2 linked regions of the Candidatus Puniceispirillum marinum IMCC1322 genome follow. The protein of the gene in region 1 binds, or shares a complex with, the protein of each later gene. Links are inferred from orthologs where the notes say so. Each region holds a gene or a part of one and is shown on either strand. Other genes may lie near its edges. The genes, in order: secG and secY.

The links.
Region 2: the proteins of secG (region 1) and secY are in contact, whole or in part, in a crystal structure (PDB 5AWW), measured with the Thermus thermophilus proteins. The link is inferred for Candidatus Puniceispirillum marinum IMCC1322 from one-to-one orthologs. Residues at the interface, in WP_223903268.1 of Thermus thermophilus: Tyr5, Ile9, Tyr12, Leu13, Ala16, Leu19, Val20, Val23, Leu24, Gln26, Glu27, Pro28, Gln30, Gly31, Ala32, Asp34, Leu35, Met36, Gly37, Gly38, Ser39, Ala40, Asp41, Leu42, Phe43, Ala45, Arg46, Val48, Tyr53, Thr56; in WP_096411648.1 of Thermus thermophilus: Leu14, Gln16, Arg17, Phe20, Ile34, Pro35, Pro37, Ile72, Arg108, Arg109, Asn112, Gln113, Arg116, Ile117, Ile120, Pro145, Gly146, Trp147, Phe152, Phe155, Val156, Val159, Thr160, Val162, Ala163, Gly164, Ala166, Leu167, Trp170, Glu173.

What each region holds. Positions count from the first base shown.
Region 1 is NC_014010.1:210,039-213,336, forward strand. Bases 119-3,089 are described here. They hold secG (preprotein translocase subunit SecG), read left to right. Parts: upstream 119-1,433; coding sequence 1,434-1,745; downstream 1,746-3,089. Other genes in these bases: SAR116_RS01030 (peptidylprolyl isomerase), read right to left, coding at 119-351; tpiA (triose-phosphate isomerase), read left to right, coding at 611-1,354; SAR116_RS01045 (CTP synthase), read left to right, coding at 1,883-3,089. In the rest of the region: more of SAR116_RS01030, read right to left, coding at 1-118; more of SAR116_RS01045, read left to right, coding at 3,090-3,298. UniProt on the Bacillus subtilis protein: Involved in protein export. Participates in an early event of protein translocation.
Region 2 is NC_014010.1:2,620,219-2,623,475, forward strand. What follows is about bases 127-3,056. They hold secY (preprotein translocase subunit SecY), read left to right. Parts: upstream 127-889; coding sequence 890-2,224; downstream 2,225-3,056. Other genes in these bases: rpsE (30S ribosomal protein S5), read left to right, coding at 127-144; rpmD (50S ribosomal protein L30), read left to right, coding at 157-342; rplO (50S ribosomal protein L15), read left to right, coding at 393-866; SAR116_RS12350 (adenylate kinase), read left to right, coding at 2,221-2,787; rpsM (30S ribosomal protein S13), read left to right, coding at 2,918-3,056. In the rest of the region: more of rpsE, read left to right, coding at 1-126; more of rpsM, read left to right, coding at 3,057-3,257. UniProt on the Bacillus subtilis protein: The central subunit of the protein translocation channel SecYEG. Consists of two halves formed by TMs 1-5 and 6-10.

The sequences.
Region 1 (3,298 bases):
GGCAACGGCGTCACGTTGCATCGCGCGCGTGACTGTCAGGCCAAGGGTATTATTTTCAGCGTTGAAGATGACCGCACGAGAGAGCGAACCAACAATTTCAGACAAAAGTCCGGTTTGCAACGCCTCACCAGTAGATGAATTCGGCATATAATTGCGACGGGCGCGCTCAAACTCAAGCGCCACTTCGCGAGGTGACAGGCTTTCTTCACTAGCTGAAACAGCTTTATCACTACCGCCGATCAAGCCGGTTGTTATGTCGCCGACGCCCCAGAGCGCGAAACCGCCTGCAAGAAACACAAGGAAGGCTTTCATTATGGGGGATTTAGCGCCGCTACGCATGGCCTGAAGCATATTAATCTCTATCTTTTAGTTGGTTAGGGATGCACCATGCCATACAGCAAGCCGCGCCCCGCATGAACGCATTATTGTTGAACTTGTCCCATTAATACTTGCTGACGTGCCTATCGGCAACTTGATTTGAACAATACTGCATAAAAACAGCTTGATTTTGGTAATGTTAGTGGGCTTTTCAACATTTCCCAAGCCTTTTACAGTAAAATACTGTTACGCTAACATCGTTTAGTGATGATTAAAAAATGGAATTGAACCAATGATTATAGCAGCAAATTGGAAAATGAATCCTGACCTTGAAACGGCTGGTATGTTAGCTAGCCGCCTTGCGGGTATTTCCTTTGGCAATGTAAAGCGTGTTTTGTTTGCACCGCATCCCTATATCATCCCCATGTCAATAAGGCTGGCGCAAAGTGACATAACGCTGGGTGGACAGGATTGCCACACCGCCGAGTCTGGTGCCCATACGGGTGATGTTTCGGCACTCATGCTGCGCGACAGTGGTGCTACAATGGTTCTTGTCGGGCATTCTGAACGGCGTAGCGATCATGGTGAAGATGATGCACTTATCATGGCCAAGGCCAATGCAGCGCTTGCGCATAATCTGGATGTCATGATCTGTGTTGGCGAAACCCGCAATGATCGGGAAGCTGGTAATGCCGAATCCGTTGTGCTTGCGCAATTACAAGGCTCGATTCCCAAGGCTATGGATCCGGCTAGGTTGATTGTCGCTTATGAACCCGTATGGGCGATTGGCACCGGCCTGGTGCCATCATCAGAAGATATTGCGGCAATGCATGAAAACATTAGCAGTTGGCTTTCCTCGGCATTTCCGAACAGGGGTGATACTCATATTCCGGTACTTTATGGCGGTTCGGTAAAGCCCGGCAACGCTGCTGAAATTCTATCATTGCCAGCGGTTGACGGGGCATTGGTTGGCGGTGCTAGCCTAGATGCTGATGGATTTGAGGCCATTTGCGCGGCCGCATCTAATGTTGCATAGCGATTATGAGTATTTTGTTGAAATAATCGCGATTTCGCCCTATAACCGCGCCATTAAGTGTTGATGCAGGAAAATAACGATGCAAACCTTGGTTTTAACCATACATATTTTGATTGCCCTTGGCCTTGTTGGTGCTGTTCTATTGCAACGAAGTGAAGGTGGTGGTCTTGGCATCGGTGGCGGCGGTTCAGGCGGTGGTTTTATGACCGCACGCGGCACGGCAAATCTTATGACACGTGTGACTACCGTTCTGGCTGCAGGATTTTTCACGACTTCGATCATTCTTGCGATCATGGCGGGTGCTGGCAAAGAGTCAGTGTCGATTGTTGATGATGTTATCAACAACACACCTGCACCTGTAAGTGGCCCAGCTGTTCCAACTGACAAATAGACATGCGTGAATGTTGGTGATTTCATCGTCAAAATAGTCACGAAGTTAGTTGTCAATCCTAACAATTAAATTTTATTGACCCAAATGGTGATTTTGGCACTTACCAAGTGCCGTTCTATAGGGTATTTAATTTGTCCATGCCTCGTTTTATTTTCATTACTGGTGGTGTGGTTTCGTCCCTTGGAAAGGGACTTGGCGCGGCCGCTCTTGCTGCTTTGTTGCAGGCACGCGGATACAAAGTTCGCCTTCGTAAACTTGACCCTTATTTGAATGTCGATCCTGGCACGATGTCGCCAACGCAGCATGGTGAAGTGTTTGTCACCGATGATGGTGCCGAGACAGATCTTGACCTGGGACATTATGAACGGTTTACAGGCGTTCATGCCAAGCAAAGCGACAATGTCACGGCTGGCCGCATCTATTCGGATGTTTTGGCGAAGGAACGTCGGGGTGATTATCTGGGCGCGACAATTCAGGTTATTCCGCATGTGACGGATGCCATTAAAAACTTTGTCCTATCTAATATCGATGATGAAGATTTTATCCTTTGTGAAATTGGCGGTACCGTTGGTGATATCGAATCACTTCCGTTTCTTGAGGCCATCAGGCAATTAGGTAACCAGCTAGGCCGCGAACAAACCTGTTTTCTGCATGTGACCTTACTGCCTTATATTGCGGCAGCTGGCGAGTTGAAGACCAAGCCAACCCAGCATTCGGTCAAAGAGCTACAATCGGTGGGCATCCAGCCTGATATCCTTTTGTGCCGGACGGAACATGATCTGCCAGCAGAACAAAGGGGCAAAATTGGCCTATTCTGTAACATCCGCGAATCGGCGGTTATCCTGGCGCGTGATGTAAGCAATATATATCAGGTACCACTTGCCTATCACGACGAAGGTCTTGATCGTGAAGTTATGCGGCATTTCGGACTTGAAGACATTGCACCGCCACTGGAACGCTGGAAGACCATATGCGACACCGTTGCTAATCCTGAAGGCGAGGTGACAATCGCCATTGTTGGCAAATACACCTCGTTACAGGATTCATACAAATCGCTTGGTGAGGCGTTAACCCATGGTGGTATTGCCAATGGCGTCAAGGTCAATGTCGAGTGGATTGACTCGGAACTATTTGAGCAAGAGGGCGCGGCAGTTGAGTCGCTTCATCATGTTAGCGGCATCCTCGTGCCAGGTGGCTTTGGCGAGCGCGGATCAACCGGAAAGATAAACGCCATTCAATTTGCTCGAGAAAACGATATTCCCTATTTTGGTATTTGTTTTGGCATGCAGATGGCCGTACTTGAGACAGCGCGGAATCTGTGCGGCATGACAGGTGCGGGATCAAGCGAATTTGGTGAAACTGAAATTCCACTTGTTGGTCTCATGACCGAATGGACTTCAGGTAACGCAAAGGAACAGCGTAGTGCCGAGGATGATCTAGGCGGTACAATGCGGCTTGGTGCTTATGAATGTCTGCTCACCGAAGGTTCGCTCGCCAGCCAGCTCTATGGCGAGCATCTTATCAATGAGCGGCACCGGCATCGTTATGAAGTT
Region 2 (3,257 bases), 2.4 Mb from region 1 along the record:
CACAATATGATCAAGGCAACCTTCTCGGCGCTTAAGCATATTCAGGCTCCGCGTGCTGTCGCGCAAAAGCGTGGTAAGCGTGTTGGTGATGTGCTTGGCAAACGTGCAGATAAAGGTGCCGGCGACGAAGCCGCCGCATCTTAAGGGAGAATAATCATGGCTGCCAAACAAACAGTTGTAGTAACACAGACCAGAAGTGCGATTGGCCGTCAGGCTGACCAGCGTCAGACTTTGATCGGCCTTGGGCTGAACAAGATCGGGCGTACCCGTGAGCTTGAAGACACACCGTCAGTCCGCGGTATGATCAACAAGGTCAAGCATCTGGTCAAAGTCGAAGACTAATTATTAAAAGATTATGAAGCGCGATTCACATTGGATCGCAGGAGCAAGACATGAAACTGAATGAAGTCAAAGATAACAACGGCGCGACCAAGAATTCAAAGCGTGTTGGCCGTGGTATCGGCTCTGGTACCGGCAAAACATCTGGTAGCGGTCACAAAGGTCAGAAAGCACGCTCAGGCGTGTCTATCAACGGCTTTGAGGGCGGTCAGATGCCGATTCATCGTCGTCTTCCAAAGCGTGGCTTTACCAATATTTTCCGCAAAAATTATGTCGAGGTCAATCTTGGCCGTATGCAGTCAGCGATTGATTCAGGCAAGCTAGACGCTGGCAAGCCAGTCGATGCCGCGGCCTTGGTAAGCGCGGGTGTCATTTCAAAGGCACGCGATGGTGTTCGGATTCTTGCCAAAGGCGAACTCAAGGCCAAGAAACTTGAAATTCATGCTGCTGGCGCATCAAAGGCGGCGATCGCGGCAATCGAAGCGGCTGGCGGTAAAGTGGTTATTCCAACAGCATCTGCTGAATAATTGACGTTAGGTATCTAGGTATTATGGCAACAGCATCAGATCGCATGGGCGGCGCAGGACTTGGCGGATTGGCAAAAGCCAGTGAACTAAAAAGCCGTCTCCTGTTTACGGTTGGCGCGCTGATTATCTATCGTCTAGGTACATATCTGCCGATCCCGGGCATTGATCCGGGCGCATTGGCTGATATCTTTTCACAGCAATCAAGCGGCATTCTGGGCATGTTCGACATGTTTTCTGGCGGTGCCTTGTCGCGTATGACGATCTTTGCGTTGAATATCATGCCGTACATTACGGCATCGATCATCATGCAGTTGATGACCGCGATTGTGCCAAGCCTTGAAGCCCTCAAGAAAGATGGTGAAAGCGGTCGCAAGATCATCAACCAATATACTCGCTATATGACGGTGGTTCTGGCCACGGTTCAGGGTTACGGCATTGCTGTCGGTCTTGAAGCGGCTAGCGGTGTTGTTGGTGATCCGGGCATGTTTTTCCGCGTCACAACGGTTGTTACCTTGGTAGGCGGCACCTTGTTCCTGATGTGGCTGGGTGAACAGATCACCAGTCGTGGTGTTGGTAACGGTATTTCGCTGATTATCTTTGCTGGTATTGTGGCGAATTTGCCCTCGGCTTTGGCGGGCACCTTAGAGCTAGGTCGTACGGGCGCTTTATCGGCCTTCCTGATTGTTCTGCTCTTTGCGATGGCCATTGGCGTGATTGCCTTCATCGTCTTTATCGAGCGTTCGGTGCGCAAGATTCTGGTGCAATATCCAAAGCGCCAACATGGTAACAAGGTATTTGGCGGCGACCAGTCCTTCCTGCCTTTGAAGATCAATGTACCGGGTGTTATCCCGCCGATTTTTGCCTCGTCATTATTGTTGATGCCGATTTCGATCATCAATCTGACTGGCGGTCAAAGCGGTGGTGCTGACTGGCTGGTAACATTGAACGCCTTGCTTGGTCGTGGCCAGCCGCTTTATCTGGCTATCTATATCGGCATGATCGTGTTTTTCGCCTTCTTCTACACAGCGATTGTTTTCAATCCCGAAGATACGGCTGAAAATCTACGCAAACATGGTGGTTATATTCCGGGTATTCGTCCGGGTAAATCAACCGCCGATTATCTGGATTTTGTGCTGACACGTTTGACTGTTCTGGGTGCTGGTTATCTGTCTGCGGTGTGTATTTTGCCGGAAATTCTTATCAGCCAATATGCGGTTCCATTTTACTTTGGCGGTACATCCTTGCTGATTGTGGTGACAGTAACGCTTGATACAGTTGGTCAGGTGCAATCGCATCTTCTGGCGCATCAATATGAAGGACTCGTCAAGAAGTCAAAATTGAAAGGGCGCAACAGATGAACATAATTCTTTTTGGCGCACCTGGAGCTGGCAAGGGTACTCAGGCCGAACGTTTGGTTTCTGAACGCGGAATGATACAGCTATCTACTGGCGATATGCTTCGCAGTGCGATTGCGTCTGGCAGTGAGCTAGGATTGCGCGCCAAGGACATTATGGATCGCGGCGATCTGGTATCTGATGATATTATGGTCGGTATGATTGCCGAGCGTATGGATAACGACGATTCTACATCTGGATATATTCTTGACGGGTTTCCGCGCACAGTGGCCCAGGCCGAAGCACTGGATGAGATGATGGCAAGCCGGGGCGATGAAATTGCCCATGTGATTGAAATTAAAGTTGATGAAGCTGCCTTATTTGCACGGATCGAAAACCGTGCAAAGGAATCAGCTGGTAACCGTAGTGACGATAATGCAGAAACCTTGCGTAACCGTCTTGTGGTTTATCATGAGAATACGGCACCGTTACTTCCCTTTTACCAAGCCAAAGGGAAATTGCGGAGCATTAACGGTATGACCTCTATTGAGGACGTGTCGTCAGAAATAAATAAGATACTTGGATGAACTGATAGCGTTTAGGTTGACTGTAACTGGGGAAAGCCTATAATTCGCCGTTTTCTGGAAAATGTTCCAGTATGGTGTTGACGGGCAAAACCCAAGCCAAACTAGCCGTTAAAAATAAAGGAGCCAGATAGTGGCACGAATTGCTGGTGTAAATATTCCGACCAAAAAGCGGGTCGAGATCGCACTAACCTATATTCATGGTATTGGTACAACCACTGCCAAGAATATTTGTGAGAGAGCGGGCGTTCCAGACGAACGCCGGGTTAATGATTTGTCTGAAGAAGAGCTGACAAAACTGCGTGATATCATTGATGCAGATGTTCTTGTTGAAGGTGATCTGCGTCGCCAGACATCGATGAATATCAAGCGCTATCTTGATCTTGGTTGTTTGCGCGGGCTTCGTCATCGCCGCGGTCTGCCAGTTCGCGGTCAGCGTACCCATACAAATGCACGTACCCGCAAAGGCCCCG